One region of the Erwinia sp. AnSW2-5 genome, then DNA from elsewhere that is predicted to be linked to it. Evidence: predicted binding sites of a transcription regulator. Region 1 holds the regulator's gene; each other region holds the start of a gene.
The links. The regulator CRP, encoded in region 1, controls carbon source genes, mostly activating them, when cyclic AMP is high. The targets are predictions, from matches to a motif close to ATGTGANNNNNNTCACAT.
Positions count from the first base shown of each region.

Region 2: epd (erythrose-4-phosphate dehydrogenase) is a predicted target of CRP. The motif match lies at 1,825-1,842, and genes of this name have one in related genera.
Region 3: pth (aminoacyl-tRNA hydrolase) is a predicted target of CRP. The motif match lies at 1,979-1,996, and genes of this name have one in related genera.
Region 4: focA (formate transporter FocA) is a predicted target of CRP. The motif match lies at 1,886-1,903, and genes of this name have one in related genera.

Region 1 covers NZ_JBJGXA010000001.1:335,046-339,516, forward strand. The annotation lists gene ACFL9S_RS01445 (YccS/YhfK family putative transporter) at 1-1,595, opposite strand, end outside; gene crp (cAMP-activated global transcriptional regulator CRP) at 1,654-2,286, opposite strand; gene ACFL9S_RS01455 (OsmC family protein) at 2,656-3,063, shown strand; gene ACFL9S_RS01460 (LysR substrate-binding domain-containing protein) at 3,065-3,949, opposite strand; gene ACFL9S_RS01465 (MFS transporter) at 4,131-4,471, shown strand, end outside.
Region 2 covers NZ_JBJGXA010000031.1:48,086-52,556, forward strand. The annotation lists gene tkt (transketolase) at 1-1,677, shown strand, start outside; gene epd (erythrose-4-phosphate dehydrogenase) at 2,043-3,062, shown strand; gene pgk (phosphoglycerate kinase) at 3,112-4,278, shown strand; gene fbaA (class II fructose-bisphosphate aldolase) at 4,359-4,471, shown strand, end outside.
Region 3 covers NZ_JBJGXA010000009.1:61,113-65,583, reverse strand. The annotation lists gene ACFL9S_RS07495 (SulP family inorganic anion transporter) at 1-444, shown strand, start outside; gene ACFL9S_RS07490 (EAL domain-containing protein) at 723-1,262, shown strand; gene pth (aminoacyl-tRNA hydrolase) at 1,311-1,898, opposite strand; gene ychH (stress-induced protein YchH) at 2,172-2,456, shown strand; gene ACFL9S_RS07475 (diguanylate cyclase) at 2,497-3,678, opposite strand; gene ACFL9S_RS07470 (MFS transporter) at 3,779-4,471, opposite strand, start outside.
Region 4 covers NZ_JBJGXA010000002.1:306,498-310,968, reverse strand. The annotation lists gene ycaO (30S ribosomal protein S12 methylthiotransferase accessory factor YcaO) at 1-1,595, shown strand, start outside; gene focA (formate transporter FocA) at 1,963-2,820, shown strand; gene pflB (formate C-acetyltransferase) at 2,910-4,471, shown strand, end outside.

The DNA.
Region 1 (4,471 bases):
AGCAGCTTCTGTAATGCCTCCTGATAGGTCTCCAGCGCATCGTGCGCATTCTGGCGCATCAACCCACTCTGCCACTGTGGCCACAGCCAAATCATGCCGCCAAAGGCAATCAGACAGCCCATTAGCGTGTCCATTAAGCGAGGCAGCAGGAACTGCGCACCGTTTAGCGACAGCAGTTGCAGCGTATACACCGCCGTGACGGTGAATCCCACGGTGGCCCAGCCATAAAACTTACGGATAAACAGGTAGCTCACCAGGGTGATCAGCAACATCACCAGCAGCACCCAGGATTCCGGGGCATGTAAACCGAGTGTGGCAGCGGCAATCGCCAGCCCGGCCAGCGTTCCCAGCGCCCTGTGCTGGATACGGACGCGGGTAGCGCTGTAGCCGTTGAGGCTGACAAACATCACCGTCATCAGGATCCAGTAAGGTTTCGGCAGATTGAAGAACAGGGCCAGCGAACTGGCAAAGGTCAGCATCACGGCGAAGCGTGCGGCGGTACGCAGGGCAGAGGACTTCAGCGACAGATAGCTTTTCAACGCAGGGAACAGCGGCAGGCGGCGCTGGCGGTCAGCCATCAGGTCGCGACGGTACAGCGGATGCTGGGTGCGTAGCACGCGGGCGATGCGGCTGAAGTGGTAGTAACAGAAGTTACCGACCGGATTATCGGGGTGCTGACGGGAGATTTTCTCCAGTGCCTGAAGCTGTTTTTCCATCGTGAAACGTTCAGGGAAGCGGTGGTAGAGGATATCGTCAGCCAGTACCCGCAGGCGGGTGGCAATCGTCTGCGCATTCCAGCGGATCACCGCCTCGGCGTGGCTCTGCTCCACCAGCTTTTGCACTTCCTCCGGCTGGTGCAGGCTAACGGCAATATGCTCCTGCAAATCCAGTGCGACCTGAAATGCACGCGTCAGACGCTGATAATGGCTGTCGCGACTGGCGGCCAGCATATGCATCTGCTGGTAACAGGTGTTAATCAGGTCGACGGCTTTCTGCTGGCGGACCAGCAGCGGCGGCAGGGCGGTTTGGGGATCGGTCAGCTGGGTTAACAGGCTGTATTTCGCTTCGCAATAATCAGCCAGTTCATGATAGAGCAGGCTGAGGGTTTCGCGCATCGGCTGCTCTTTCCACAGCCAGAACCAGAACCAGTTAAATGCGCCATACCAGACGGTGCCGAGAATAAACAGCAGCGGTGGCTGCCACATGGGCATGCGCCCGGCCAGGCTGAGTGTGAAGATAGCGGCAATCAACGATGCCGGAAGCAGGCGCGCGTGCAGCGGGCTGATCTCACCAGTCACGCCAAGCAAGAGTGCCATGACCAGCAGGATCACGGGCAGTGGCACCGCTTCGGCCCCGGCGTACTGAATCAAAAAGCTACTGAAGGCAAACAGGCAACCGCCGACGATCAGGCGTTTAAAGAAGCGTTTGTGCGGGGTATCAAGGCCGGCATTATTACAACAGGCGGGGACTAATGAGAACAGCAGGCCATTTTGCAGGTTGCCCAGCATCCAGCCGATCGCCACGGGTAAACAGAGCACCAGCGTTTGCCTGAGTGCGTAGTTAACTTCCGGGTGATAGATAATTCTCCGCCACATGAGCCACACCAAATAAAAAACGGCGCGACTGAGGGTCGCGCCGTGGGTTCAGAGCCGGTTAACGAGTGCCGTAAACAACAATGGTTTTACCATGTGCGGAGATCAGGTTCTGATCTTCCAGCATTTTCAGAATACGACCCACCGTTTCGCGGGAGCAGCCGACGATCTGGCCGATCTCCTGACGGGTGATTTTGATCTGCATTCCATCCGGGTGCGTCATGGCATCCGGTTGTTTTGCCAGATTCAGCAACGTCTGGGCAATGCGTCCGGTCACATCAAGGAAAGCTAAATTGCCCACTTTCTCTGATGTCACTTGCAGGCGACGCGCCATCTGTGAAGACAGGCGCATCAGAATGTCAGGATTCACCTGAATCAACTGACGGAATTTTTTGTAGGAAATTTCAGCCACTTCACAGGCTGTTTTCGCACGTACCCACGCACTACGCTCCTGACCTTCTTCAAACAGGCCCAGTTCGCCAATGAAGTCGCCCTGATTGAGGTAGGAGAGGATCATCTCTTTGCCTTCTTCATCCTTGATTAACACCGCTACCGATCCTTTAACGATGTAATAGAGGGTTTCCGCCTTCTCACCCTGATGAATCAGAGTGCTTTTGGATGGATATTTGTGAATATGGCAATGTGACAGGAACCATTCGAGTGTAGGGTCTGTTTGCGGTTTGCCGAGAACCATTCGCTGTTATCCTCTGTTGTAATCGTGCCTAAATATACCCTGAATTCTGCGTCCTTCAGAGGCGTTGCCGCTGAACTGAAACACGAAATATTTGTGGGTATCAGGGTATGTATCCCTGCAAGGCGTTGAAATATTCAAGCGTTCCCATAGGAAAATTATACGGGCCTCTGTTAAGAGCATGGCTCGTGCTGTCGTCCCGTTTTTACCGTGCATTGTTATGCCAGTAAAATATTGCAGCTTCGTTTGTAGCACAGCTTTACAAGACTGTCTTCTGTTGTCTCGCTTCAGCATAGTTCTAAAACGGCAGCGTTGCCGTTTTTGTTAGTGCAGCGTACTCTGCGGTAACTGAATCAATGAGAGGATTTTGTGATGCAAGCACGCGTTAAGTGGGTTGAAGGGATGACGTTTTTGGGCGAATCCTCATCCGGCCATCAGGTTTTGATGGATGGTAATGCCGGGGATAAAGCGCCCAGCCCGATGGAAATGGTGCTGATGGCGGCTGGGGGATGCAGTGCTATTGATGTGGTGTCTATTCTGCAGAAAGGCCGCCACGATGTTGCTGATTGTGAAGTCAAACTGACCTCGGAACGTCGTGAAGAGGCACCGCGAATTTTCACCCATATTAACCTGCACTTTATTGTCAGTGGCAAAGCGCTGGGCGATAAAGCGGTGTCACGTGCGGTCGATCTCTCTGCTGAGAAATATTGCTCGGTGGCGATCATGCTGGGGAACGCAGTGAAAATTAGCCACAGCTTTGAGGTTATCGACCTCGCCTGATTCAGGTGAGCTGCTTGCATGCCTGACGGATTAGCATCAGCAAGCGCTGCGCGCTGGCGGTGAGTGGAGATTGCTTTGGCCACACAGCGGCATAGTGCAGTGAAGGGAGCGCCGGGATGGCGAGTGCCCGCAGTGTGGAATTAAACCGGATCAACAGCGGGTGTGGCAGCAACATAAGATAGTTTGCCTGCTGCACCAGCTGTAACCCGTGCGAGAGTGAATGCGTATAGACAGGCGGCTGCTCCAGCTGTTGAAAGAAAGTCGCCAGATGCGCGTCCAGCCTGACGGCCACCTCGCTCTCTTCTCCGGCGAAAAGCCACTTACTCCCTCTCAATTGTTGCAGATCGTTCGTCTGTACCTGCGGGTGATGTCGGTTCGCCACAACATTCAGTGAGGTCTTAAATAACGGTTGTATCGCCAGCCCGTCCGGTAACACCTCAGGTTGCGGAGAAACCGCAAAATCGAGTTCACCCGCTAACAGCTGAGAGGGCAGGCTGCGATCCTGGACATACAGGCGGGTCAACGGCAGCTGCTGATGGAATTGTTCCAGTACCTCAGGCAGCACTGTCAGTGACAAAATGTCATTCAGTGCCACTTTCACGACGCTATGTTGCGTGTGGAGAAAACGGATTTCATCACCTGCCCGTTTTAACTCCTCAAGGATCCTCCGTGAGCGCACGACAAACAGCTGGCCGCTTGGCGTCAGCGTAATGCCCAGCGGACTGCGCACGAACAGTGAGGTTTCCAGCATATATTCCAGCTCTTTTAAGGTCCGGCTGATGGCGGGCTGAGATTGTCCCAGCATGCGTGCTGCGGCCCGAATACTGCCCTGATTGACCACTTCCTGAAATATCCGTAGCTGCTGCATTTTTGGTAAATACCGCATATTTGCTCCTTCCCTGATGCCCGGCCGTTATCACCACACTAAAAAATTCATCTTATGTTGCTGCCTTAAATCCACGATGTTGTTAAGCAGAGTCTGCTTACCTGCATGGCGGTGCAATACTTTTTTTAAATGTGGTTAATGGTAATTCAATGATTTTTATCAGTTATTAGGGGAGTGACTAATGAAGATTACATCACGTTTTCTGACGCTGTTCCTGCTATTTACGGGCTATGTACTTGTCTATATAGATAAAACAGTGATTGGGTTTGCTCTGTTGCCGATACGTGATGAGTTTCACCTCACGCCTCAACAAGTGGGTTATATCAGCGGCATCTTTTTTCTGTCCTATGCATTATCTCAGTTCCCAGCAGGGTGGTTAAACGATCGGCTGGGCTATCGGCGTGTGCTTATCCTTTCCCTGTCAATAGTGGCACTGTGCGCGCTTCTGTTTGGCTGGCTGGGTACCAGTCTGAGCCTGCTGATGGTATTTCGTTTTATGGCGGGGATCGGGCACTCAGGTTA
Region 2 (4,471 bases), on a different contig from region 1:
ACCGCAGGCGTGGAAACCACCACCGGTCCACTGGGCCAGGGTATCGCGAACGCCGTAGGTATGGCGATTGCTGAACGTACGCTGTCAGCGCAGTTCAACCGTCCAGGCCATGATGTTGTTGACCATAACACCTACGTGTTCCTGGGTGATGGCTGCATGATGGAAGGTATCTCCCACGAAGTGTGTTCACTGGCGGGAACGCTGAAGTTGGGCAAACTGGTGGCGTTCTATGATGACAACGGGATCTCCATTGACGGCCACATTGAAGGCTGGTTCACCGATGATACGGCGAAACGCTTCGAGTCTTACGGCTGGCACGTAGTGCGCGGCGTAGACGGTCACGATGCTGATGCCATCAAAAAAGCCGTTGAAGAAGCGAAAGCGGTTAGCGACAAGCCTTCATTGCTGATGTGCAAAACTGTTATCGGCTTCGGTTCACCGAACAAAGCCGGTACGCATGATTCCCACGGCGCGCCGCTGGGTGATGATGAGATCGCACTGACCCGTAAGCAACTGGGTTGGAACTATGCGCCGTTTGAAATTCCTTCAGACATCTATGCTCAGTGGGATGCGAAAGAAGCAGGCAAGGCGAAAGAAGCGGCATGGAATGAGAAGTTTGCTGCCTATGCGAAAGCCTTCCCTGAACTGGCGGAAGAGTTCACACGCCGCGTGAAGAACGAACTGCCAGCGAACTGGGCAACCGAGTCGCAGAAGTTTGTTGAAGAGCTGCAGGCTAACCCGTCTAAAATCGCCAGCCGTAAAGCGTCACAGAATGCCATTGAAGCCTTTGGTAAACTGCTGCCGGAATACCTGGGCGGTTCCGCTGATCTGGCACCAAGCAACCTGACAATGTGGTCTGGTTCTAAGCCAATCAACGAAGATGCAGCGGGTAACTACATCCATTACGGTGTGCGCGAATTCGGTATGACCGCGATTGCCAACGGCATCACCCTGCACGGCGGTTTCCTGCCGTACACCGCGACCTTCCTGATGTTTGTTGAATATGCCCGTAATGCGGCGCGTATGGCGGCACTGATGAAGATCCGCCAGGTGATGGTCTACACCCATGACTCTATCGGTCTGGGCGAAGACGGCCCGACTCACCAGCCGGTTGAGCAGATCGCCAGCCTGCGAGTCACGCCGAACATGAGCCTGTGGCGTCCATGTGACCAGGTAGAATCAGCCATTGCATGGAAATATGCGATTGAGCGTAACGATGGCCCGACGGCCCTGATCCTGTCACGTCAGAATCTGGCACAGCAGGACCGTACTGCTGAGCAGCTGGCAAACGTGGCACGTGGTGCTTATGTGCTGAAGGACTGCGCAGGTACGCCTGAAGTGATCCTGATTGCAACCGGCTCAGAAGTTGAGCTGGCAGTCGGCGCGTATGACAAACTGACCGCTGAAGGTCGCAAGGTGCGTGTGGTTTCCATGCCATCTACCGATGCTTTCGACAAGCAGGATGCGGCCTACCGTGAAGCCGTGCTGCCGAAAGCAGTCAGCGCACGTGTGGCGATTGAAGCGGGTATCGCAGATTACTGGTTCAAATACGTTGGTCTGAACGGCGCTATCGTCGGTATGACCAGCTTTGGTGAGTCAGCGCCAGCGGAGAAGCTGTTTGAACTGTTTGGCTTCACCGTGGATAACGTTGTTGCTAAAGCAAAAGGCCTGCTGTAATCGGCCATGACCTGCCCGGCACCGGGCAGGTCAGTGATAAACAGGCACCGCATCGCGGTGCCTTTTTTATGCGGTGAGATGCTGGTGCATCTGTCGACGAAATTTCTTCCGATAAATTTGTCTCTGGTCGCTAACTTTTGTCTGATTTTGTGACGTAGATCGAAAGTTGAAAGGCGCAATTGATCCCGATCATTCCTATTATTCCTTACTTCTATTATTCTAGCTGAAGCGTTTCAGTGCTATGTCACACAAGGATCACCATTCAGACTGAGCCTTGTTATGATGCAAGAATATCCTGTACAAATCGCGGTGGCTGGCTCAGGCTAATCCTCCGATTTCATAGTGAATTCTGAAGCAGGAGTGATATGACGGTTCGCATTGCCATTAACGGATTTGGTCGTATAGGACGCAACGTGTTGCGTGCACTGTATGAAACCGGTCGCCGTGCCGAGATTACGGTGGTTGCCATCAATGAGCTGGCAGAGGCAGCCGGAATGGCGCATCTGTTAAAGTATGACACCAGCCACGGGCGCTTCGCCTGGGATGTGCGTCAGGAGCGCGAGCTGCTCTCTGTTGGCGATGACACGATCCGTTTGCTGCACCATACTGAGATTGCGGCACTGCCGTGGCGCGAGCTGAATGTGGATATCGTGCTGGACTGTACCGGCGTTTATGGCAGTCGTGCGGATGGTGAAGCCCATTTGCAGGCAGGGGCCAAAAAGGTTCTGTTCTCACATCCCGGCGGCAACGATCTTGATGCCACAGTGGTCTTTGGCGTGAATGAAAAAGATCTGCTGCCGGAGCATTTACTGGTGTCGAATGCTTCATGCACCACGAACTGCATCATCCCTATTATCAAGCTGTTGGATGATGCGTGGGGGATTGAGTCGGGTACGGTGACAACCATCCACTCTGCCATGCATGACCAGCAGGTGATTGACGCATATCACCCGGATTTACGTCGTACACGTGCGGCCAGTCAGTCGATTATTCCTGTCGACACTCGCCTGGCCGCAGGGATTACGCGCTTCTTCCCAAAATTTAATGATCGTTTTGAAGCGATTGCTGTACGTGTTCCGACCATCAACGTAACGGCCATTGACCTTAGCGTGAGTGTGCGGGATCCCGTCAGCGCCTGCGAGGTTAACGCCCTGTTGCAAAGTGCGTCAGAAGGGGCATTTAGTGGTATAGTGGACTACACGGAATTGCCGTTAGTCTCCATTGATTTTAACCATGATCCGCACAGTGCTATTGTCGACGGCACCCAAACGCGGGTCAGTGGTCAGCACCTTATCAAGACATTAGTCTGGTGCGATAACGAATGGGGCTTTGCTAATCGTATGATCGATACGACGTTAGCGATGGCCGCCAGCGGTTTCAGGTAAGGCGCGTACAGCGTCTGTAAAACTTTGAGAATCAACGAGAGGGTTCACCATGTCTGTAATTAAGATGACCGATCTGGATCTGGCTGGTAAACGTGTTCTGATCCGTGCGGATCTGAACGTGCCAGTTAAAGAAGGGAAAGTGACGTCGGATGCACGTATTCGCGCTTCCCTGCCGACCATTGAGGCGGCACTGAAGCAGGGCGCAAAAGTGATGGTTACCTCTCACCTGGGTCGCCCGACCGAAGGTGAATACAACGAAGAGTTTTCTCTGCTGCCGGTAGTGAACTACCTGAAAGACAAGTTGGGTGCAGATAATGTTTCACTGGCCAAAGATTACCTGGACGGCGTTGAGCTGACCGCAGGTAAACTGGTTGTGCTGGAAAACGTGCGCTTTAACAAAGGCGAGAAAAAAGACGACGAAACCCTCTCTAAAAAATATGCAGCCCTGTGCGACATCTTCGTGATGGATGCTTTCGGTACGGCTCACCGTGCTCAGGCGTCTACTCATGGCGTGGGCAAGTTCGCGCCAATCGCCTGTGCGGGTCCGCTGCTGTCAGGTGAACTGGAAGCGCTGGGCAAAGCCCTGAAAACCCCGGCTCGCCCAATGGTTGCTGTGGTCGGTGGTTCTAAAGTTTCTACCAAATTCGATGTGCTTAACTCGCTGGTGAACATTGCTGACACCGTGATTGTTGGTGGTGGCATCGCGAACACCTTCGTGGCTATCGACAACAACGTTGGTAAATCTCTGTACGAACCTGACTTCGTTGCTGCGGCTAAGAAACTGCGCGACGAATACAAAATTCCGGTTCCTACTGACTCCCGCGTAGGCACGGAATTCTCTGAAACTGCACCTTCTACCGTGAAGAAAGTGTCTGAGGTTCAGGACAACGAAGAGATCATGGACTTCGGCGACGAAACCGCACTGGCAATGGCTAAGTTGTTGAAAGAAGCCAAAACTATTCTGTGGAACGGCCCGGTAGGCGTGTTCGAATTCCCGAACTTCCGTAAAGGCACCGAAATCATCGCGAACGCGATTGCAGACAGTGACGCATTCTCCATTGCAGGCGGCGGTGATACGCTGGCCGCTATCGACCTGTTTGGTATCGAAGATAAAATCTCTTATATCTCTACCGGTGGCGGTGCATTCCTTGAGTTCGTGGAAGGCAAAACCTTGCCTGCGGTTGCCATGCTGGAAGAGCGTGCAAAGCAGAAGTAATTAAACCTCAGCGCGGGGTGTAAGCACCCCGCATGAGAACTGAATCCTTTAATACGACCGAAGAAACAGGACAAGCTAACATGTCTAAAATTTTTGATTTCGTAAAACCAGGCGTTGTCACCGGTGACGACGTGCAGAAGATCTTCCAGGTAGCGAAAGAGAACAAATTCGCTCTGCCAGCAGTTAACTGCGT
Region 3 (4,471 bases), on a different contig from region 1:
GCGGTGATCATGGTGGCGGTGACGCTGGTGACCATTTTTACCGATCTGGCGATGGCGGTGATCTGCGGGGTGATTATCTCGGCACTGGTCTTCGCCTGGCAGCACGCGCGCATCAGTATTCTTGCGCAATCTGAGAAAGAAGGGCAGAAAACCTACCAACTTGAAGGGCCGCTGTTCTTTGGCTCGACGGCCAGTTTCCAGGAGCTTTTCCACCCGGAGCAGGACCCGGATAACGTGGTGATAGATTTTGCGCGCACCCGAGTGATGGACTCCAGCGGCGTTGAGGCAATTGACAAATTAACGGCACGCTATCTGGAAGCGGGAAAAAGTTTGCGTCTGCGTCATCTTAGTGAGGATTGCATCAGTCTGCTGCAACAGGCTGGGCCATTTTGCAGCCATGAACTTGATGATCCTGATTATAAAGTTGCTAGCAACGACGTCTGAACCATAAAGCTAACGCTGGTCCTGCCGATAATCTAAAAATCGTCATTCGACGACGGCGAATACAGAATTTACTTCTATAGTTTATCTGTACTGCTTTTTTTTTCACTGGCAGGATGCCCGTTAACTGGCCCGACGGCATGAAAAACGATTTTTTTTGTACTCCTGTTCATACGCTTACCGGTGAGTTGATCGCTATTGATCTCAGTTACCGGCCTCAGCCTTTGGCTGTCACTGGACCACCAGGCGCTGTACTTCCGCCTCTGTTGCCACAGGATCGGTTGTTAAATCAGTTACTGATCATTGAAGAATATGCGGACTACTTTCGTCAGCATGGCCTGCTGTGCAGTGTCGCCATTGATTTTCAACTGGCGCGTGCCGTCACAGAATCATCGTTTATTCAGCAGATCCTCAGCCAGCTGCCTTTTGTGCGGCTCAAACTGTCGGAAGATTTTCCCAATCTGCATGACGGCATGAACAACCCGTTATTGCGCACGTTGATTGAGCAGCTGAATATTATCTGGCTGGATGACCTGGGCGCGGGTGATGCCAATCTCAACGCATTACAGTCGAATATGTTCGAAGCGGTGAAACTCGATCGGCAGTTTTATCTCGAAAACGTCGATAAACCATTTTTTACCGTACTGATTAATCATATTCGCCAGTACACCAACCGGGTGATTGTTGAAGGCGTAGCCGGAGACGGGCAGCTTGATACATTACGTCACAGCAAAATCTGGGGTGTGCAGGGCTATTTCAGCCCGGAGTTGACGCTGGAAAATCTGGAATACAATGACGGCCAGCGTTGTGAAAATCAGTAGCTTCGCTGTGGCAGACACCCCAGCGATAGCTCAATAACGGGCAAAACGTCAGACGGCTTTGTAGCTGTGCAGGCGGTTCATGGCCTTCAGTTTGTCTTCCTTTAACCATACTTCGGTACAACGCGCTGCTTCATCGATAGCGTTATCAATCAGAGCCTGTTCCGCAGCCTGAGGTTTACCCAATACAAACCCCACCACTTTGTTACGGTCACCCGGATGACCAATGCCAATGCGCAGACGATGGAAGTCCAGGTTGTTACCCAGCTTGCTGATGATATCTTTCAGCCCATTGTGCCCTCCGTGACCGCCACCCTGTTTAAACTTTGCCACGCCAGGAAGCAGGTCTAGCTCATCATGCGCCACCAGTATTTCTTCAGGCGCGATGCGATAAAACGTGGCCATCGCCGCTACGGCTTTGCCACTGAGGTTCATAAAGGTGGTGGGGACCAACAGGCGCACGTCTTCGCCGCCAATATTGAGACGCGCGGTATAACCGTAAAATTTGCTCTCTTCTTTTAACGACTGATTATGGCGTTCAGCCAGCAAGTCAACATACCAGGCACCGGCATTGTGGCGCGTGGCGGCGTATTCAGCGCCGGGGTTGGCAAGGCCAACAATCAGTTTGATGCTGCTCACAAGTAGATTTTCCTGAAACGTGCGGGATGAAAACGGCTAGTTTACTGAAGCGGTTGCGATAACTCAAAGATCTGCACGCATTGTGATGAAAATCACAATGATTGACCAGGGTGATAATACGTTTTCTATATAAAAACAGTCTGTTAGTCGTAAAGTTTTGTCAGAATATAAGCTATAAATGTGATCGCAGACTCATCAGCGCAGTTAAAGATTGCCTAGACTGATCGCATCTGGCAATGGAGTTTGCCTTTTTACACTGACTGGAGGTGCGCAATGAAACGTAAACATTCACATTTACTGGGTAACGCTCTGATGATACTGGGCCTGGTGGTGATGATTGGCGGGGTAGGTTACTCAGTGGTGAATCAAATCCCGCAGTTCAGCTTGCCGCAGTTTATGGTGCATGGTGCACTGGCCAGTATCTTTATCGGTGCGCTGCTCTGGCTGGTTGGCGCGAGGATCAGCGGGCGCGAAAAAATTGCCGATCGCTACTACTGGGTGCGTCACTGCGGCGATAAACGCTGCCGTCACGGTGCCAGTCAGCAACACAATCGATAACGCTAAATCGGCTACACACCCGGCCTGGCCGGGTGTGTAGCTAAGCCATTTTACTGGCAAACAGAGTCCTCACATCCTCATTATTGGTCGCACCATAGGTTTTAACCTGATTCCTCCCTGCGGCCTTCGCCTGATATAACGCATCATCTGCCGCTGCCATTAAACTGTCGATAGCATCGCGATCGGGCTGGCAGCTTGCCACGCCAATGCTCACGCTATAACTCACGTTCTCGGGGCAGGATCGCTCCACCACGTTGCGGATCCGTTCGGCAACCTGGATGCATTCCCCTTCTGCGCACATCAAAACAGCAGCGAACTCCTCACCGCCCACACGTGCAAAATAGCCGTCAGCCGGTAACTCGCGCGTGACCTGATGGCAGAAGTCGATCAGCACGCGATCACCTTGCGAATGACCATAGCGATCGTTAATCGATTTAAAGTGGTCGAGGTCAAACAGCATCACTGACAAGGGTTGCTTGCTGCAACTCCAGCTGGCGGTCAGTTGAGTGGTTTTCTCAAACAGTGCACGGCGATTCCAAACCCCGGTTAACGGATCAAGCAGCGACGCCTGACGGTAAATAATCTGCGTACGTTCATTCACCATCGCCATCATCGTAAAGCTCAGGCCAATCACCACCAGGATCGACTCCAGAATGACATACACCGAGAAACTTGAACCGCCGATGGCGCCATGTACCGGGTTAGGGATCCCGCCGTCCAGTAATGCCCGCAGAATACTAAAGCCAAGGTGGATGCCCAGCAGTAACTGGGCGGGCCACCAGGTCACCGGAAGCAGGGGGCGCGAACGGTGCAGTTCATACAGCATGGCTGAGGTATAGATAATGCACAGCAGGCTGCTGACCAGAATCCGCATGGGCAGCGAGGTATAGAAAGAGGGGAACAGACAGAGTACAGCCCATACCCCCATCCCCGGCAGCCACAACCAGCGGCCCCGCGCTCCGCGCAGCGCACGGAATGCATTCAGTTGCAGACCGTACGCGCACAACACCAGCAGGTTACCCACCACAATCGGCAGAAACATAAAGCCTGAGCTACGCAGGCTGCTGAGTCCGACGGCTATAATGCTGAGCAACAACGAGAGACAGTTAAACCCCAGTACTCTGCTGTACTGCGCTCCGCGCCACGCGAACACCATGATTATGCTGAGAAAAGCCAGCACATAGAGTTCGCAGACAAACAGCGTATATACATCGAGTACCATTTTGGGATAATTCCTGGATAAGCTATCAGAGCAAAATATCACTAATGAATACTTACCAACAGGGGGGCCGAACCGTGACAGTAAAAAAATTAATGTAAATTCAGGATAGTACACGGCGCGCAGGCACCAGACAGCGCCAGATAGCCACGGCACAGAGCAATGTCACCACCATCAGGACCAGCAGTAGCTGGTGAAAAGCGGTCTCTGCCAGCGGCAGAAGATCCGGGCGGCTGACATGATAGCTGGCCAGCTGACGTGCTTCTTCGATCGATTTACCCTGCTGTGACAGTTGGTTAACCAGCAACTGGCTGAACAGCGTACTGACGCTCGCCAGCGCCACGCCTTCACCAGCCACGCGGACGGTACTAAAGATACCGGTTGCCATCCCGGCGCGCTGAGGTGGCACCACGCTCACCGATAAATTATCCATCAGTCCCCAGGGCAGACCGCTGCCGCTGCCGATCATCACCATCGCCAGCAGCGTCAGCGCCAGTGAGCTGTGCGGTGTTATCAGACTGAGCAGACCAATACCGGCGGCTGCAAGCAGTAAGCCTGCACAGCTGACGCTGCCAGGATGAAAGCGGCGCGTCAGCGTGACGGCGAGGGAAGGCACTACCAGCATGGGCAGCGAGATCGCCAGCATCAGCAGGCCGGTGGTCAGTGCGTCATAACCGTAGAAGCCCATAAAGCGCAGTGGCAGCAGCACCAGCAGCACCACAAAGCAGTAGCAGGTAGCGACCGGCAGCAGCTGTACACCGACAAAGCGGCCATAGCGGAACAGGCTGAGGTCAAG
Region 4 (4,471 bases), on a different contig from region 1:
TGTGTTTTACCAATGGTAAAGGCGCGAGCAAAAAAGCGGCTCTGGCCTCTGCACTGGGCGAATACTTTGAACGCCTGTCCACCAACTATTTCTTCGCTGATTTCTGGTTAGGCGAGAAGATCGCCAATGGCGACTTCGTTCACTACCCTAACGAGAAGTGGTTCCCACTGCCGGAAGATGACCAGTTGCCAGAAGGCATCCTGGATCCGCGTCTGCGTAAATTCTACGACCCGGAAAATGAAGTCAGCGCCAGCGAACTGATTGATTTGCAGTCTGGCAATGCCGCACGCGGCATCTGTGGCCTGCCGTTTACTCGCCAGTCGGATCAGCAAACGGTTTACATCCCGATGAACATCATCGGCAACCTGTACGTATCAAACGGTATGTCTGCGGGTAATACAGCCAACGAAGCCCGCGTTCAGGGGCTTTCAGAAGTGTTCGAGCGCTATATTAAAAATCGCATTATCGCGGAATCAATCAGCCTGCCGACAATTCCACAGGATGTGTTAAATCGTTATCCGGGCGTCGTTGAAGCCATTGCCTCGCTGGAAGCAGAAGGTTTCCCAATTTTCTCCTACGACGCCTCACTGGGCGGCAAATATCCTGTCATCTGTGTCGTGCTGTTTAACCCTGCAAATGGCACGTGTTTCGCCTCCTTTGGTGCCCACCCTGACTTTGGCGTGGCGCTGGAGCGTACCGTCACCGAACTGCTGCAGGGCCGTGGCCTGAAAGATTTAGATGTGTTCACCCCGCCGACCTTCGACGATGAAGAAGTGGCAGAGCACGCCAATCTGGAAACACACTTTATCGATTCCAGCGGTCTGATCTCGTGGGATATGTTCAAGGATGATGCCGATTATCCATTCGTGGACTGGAGCTTCAAAGGCAGCACAGAAGAAGAGTTCTCGACGCTGATGGACATCTTCAAGTCAGAAGATCAGGAAGTTTACATCGCTGACTATGAGCATCTGGATGTTTACGCTTGCCGTATCATCGTGCCGGGCATGTCGGATATCTATCCGGCAGAAGACCTGCTGCTGGCTAACAACAGCATGGGCGCTTACCTGCGTGAGACGCTGCTCAGCCTGCCCGAAAGCAGCTGGGAGAAAGCAGACTATCTGTCCCTGCTGGAGCAGTTGGATGAAGACGGCCATGATGACTTCACCCGTGTACGCGAACTGCTGGGCCTTGCAACTGGTAAAGATAACGGCTGGTACACACTGCGCATTGGTGAACTGAAAGCGATGCTGGCATTGGCCGCAGGCGATCTGGAACAGGCATTGATTTGGACAGAATGGACCATGGAGTTCAATCAGTCGATCTTCAGCGCCGAACGCGCCAACTACTATCGCTGCCTGCAAACACTGCTGTTATTGAGCCAGGAAGAGGGCCGCGATCCCCTGCAGTACCATACGGCATTTGTCCGTATGTACGGTCAGGAAGCGGTAGACACCGCTTCTGCAGCTATCAGCGGTGAAGCACCGTTTTATGGCTTGCAGAGTGTTGATAGCGATCTGAAAGCGTTCCCGGCACATCAATCGCTGCTGGCCGCTTATGAAAAACTTCAGGTGGCTAAACGTCTTTACTGGAAATAACTGACTATAAAAATGGCACCACATTAAAGGTGTCATAAACAGACAGTATTATTTCATTTCTGCCGATCTCCACCGGCAGGTTAATAAAAGGTAACAGCGCAGGCTGTTACCTTTTTAATTGTTACAAGATTGCTATATATACTCTCATTTCTTCACCCGCCCCATCACGGAACACGTGCGAGACTCAAATATTTTTTTAAAAATTAAAAAAGTTTTAATTTATAAAAATCAATATCTTAACCACATAAACCACCAATACAGAAGGCCTTAAGCGCTAATTTGCCGGGGCTATATGATCCACATCAAATTCTTTCCTATACTCCTTTGTTAGACTTTCTTCGCTGATTACTTTTGGGAGAACGTTAGTGTGAAAACTGGCAACCCCTTTGACTTATTATTACCGTCAGAAATGGCGAAAGTTGCTGAAGATGCAGGTGTCTATAAAGCAACGAAACACCCCTTCACCACATTTTTTCTGGCAATTACCGCTGGAGTTTTCATCTCCATCGCCTTTGCTTTCTATATCACTGCCACGACGGGTACGTCTGCTGTCCCCTGGGGGCTGGCAAAGCTGGTTGGTGGTATCTGCTTTTCACTGGGTTTGATGTTGGTTGTGGTTTGCGGTGCTGACCTGTTTACTTCCACTGTTCTTACCGTGGTCGCTAAAGCCAGCGGCCGTATTACCTGGGCGCAGCTCGCCCGCAACTGGATCATCGTCTATGTAGGCAACTTTATCGGTGCCATCTTCTTTGTTGCTCTGATTTGGTTTGCCGGGCAGTACATGGCGGCCAACGGTGCCTGGGGACTGAATGTCCTGCAAACCGCTGACCATAAAATGCACCATACTTTCACGGAAGCTGTCTGCCTTGGCATTTTGGCGAATCTGATGGTGTGCATGGCTGTATGGATGAGTTACTCCGGGCGCAGTCTGATGGACAAAATGTTTGCCATGGTGCTGCCAGTTGCGATGTTTGTTGCCAGTGGATTTGAGCACAGCATCGCCAACATGTTTCTCGTCCCGATGGCGATCATCATTAAAGACTTTGCGACTCCCGAGTTCTGGCAAGCTACCGGAGCAAGTGCAGAGCAGTTTTCGCACCTCACCGTTGGCCATTTTATTACCGATAACCTGATCCCGGTGACACTGGGCAATATCATCGGTGGTGGTTTGCTGGTTGGTTTAACGTACTGGGTAATTTATCTGCGTGATGGCGACCATCACTGATTGGCCCACTAACACAATATTGCAACCGTCGGTGTGATGTCACCCGGCGGGAACGTACATCGAACTTCACGTTATAAGGTAGGTATCAAATGACCGAGCTTAATCAAAAAATGGCGGCAGCCTGGGAAAGCTTTGCACAGGGCGAATGGCAGACCAGCGTTAACGTCCGTGACTTCATCCAGAAAAACTACACACCGTATGAAGGCGACGAAGCGTTCCTGGCCGGTGCCACTGAGGCAACGACGGCTCTGTGGGACAAAGTGATGGAAGGCATCAAACAAGAAAACCGCACGCATGCGCCGGTTGACTTTGATACCGACCTGCCATCAACCATCACCTCTCACGATGCGGGCTATATCAATAAAAGCCTGGAACAAATCGTTGGCCTGCAGACAGAAGCCCCACTGAAACGTGCGCTGATCCCTTTCGGCGGCATTAAAATGGTTGAAGGTTCGTGCAAAGTGTATGGCCGCGAACTTGATCCGACAGTGAAAAAAATCTTCTCCGAATACCGTAAAACCCATAACCAGGGTGTATTCGATGTGTACACTCCCGATATTATGCGTTGTCGTAAATCAGGTGTGCTGACTGGTCTGCCTGACGCATACGGTCGTGGTCGTATCATTGGTGACTACCGCCGCGTAGCGCTGTACGGTATTGACGCACTGATGAAAGACAAATTCGCTCAGTTCACTTCACTGCAGAGCGATATGGAAAATGGCGTTAATCTGGAAGCAACTATTCGCCTGCGCGAAGAAATTGCCGACCAGCATCACGCACTTCAGCAGATTAAAGAGATGGCAGCGAAATATGGCTGTGATATCTCTGGCCCGGCAACTAACGCAAAAGAAGCGGTACAGTGGACCTACTTCGGTTACCTGGCTGCGGTGAAATCTCAAAATGGTGCTGCGATGTCCTTTGGACGCGTATCTACCTTCCTGGATATCTACTTTGAACGCGACCTGAAAGCAGGCGTGATCAACGAACTGGAAGCACAGGAACTGATTGACCACCTGGTGATGAAACTGCGTATGGTGCGCTTCCTGCGTACTCCTGAGTACGATGAACTGTTCTCAGGTGACCCAATCTGGGCGACTGAATCACTGGCAGGCATGGGCGTTGACGGCCGTACCATGGTGACTAAAAACACCTACCGTTTCCTGAATACCCTTTACACCATGGGTCCTTCACCGGAACCAAACATGACCATCCTGTGGTCTGAAAAACTGCCACTGAACTTCAAAAAATACGCGGCAAAAGTGTCCATCGATACCTCATCTCTGCAGTACGAGAATGATGATCTGATGCGCCCTGACTTTGACAATGATGACTACGCCATTGCCTGCTGCGTGAGCCCGATGATCGTCGGCAAACAAATGCAGTTCTTCGGTGCGCGTGCCAACCTGGCAAAAACCATGCTGTATGCGATTAACGGCGGCGTGGATGAAAAAATGAAAATGCAGGTTGGCCCGAAAGAAGCGCCAATGATGGATGACGTGCTGGACTACGATAAAGTGATGAACCGGATGGATCACTTTATGGACTGGCTGGCAAAACAGTACGTCACTGCACTGAACGTTATCCACTACATGCATGATAAATACAGCTATGAAGCGTCACTGATGGCCCTGCATGACCGTGATGTTTACCG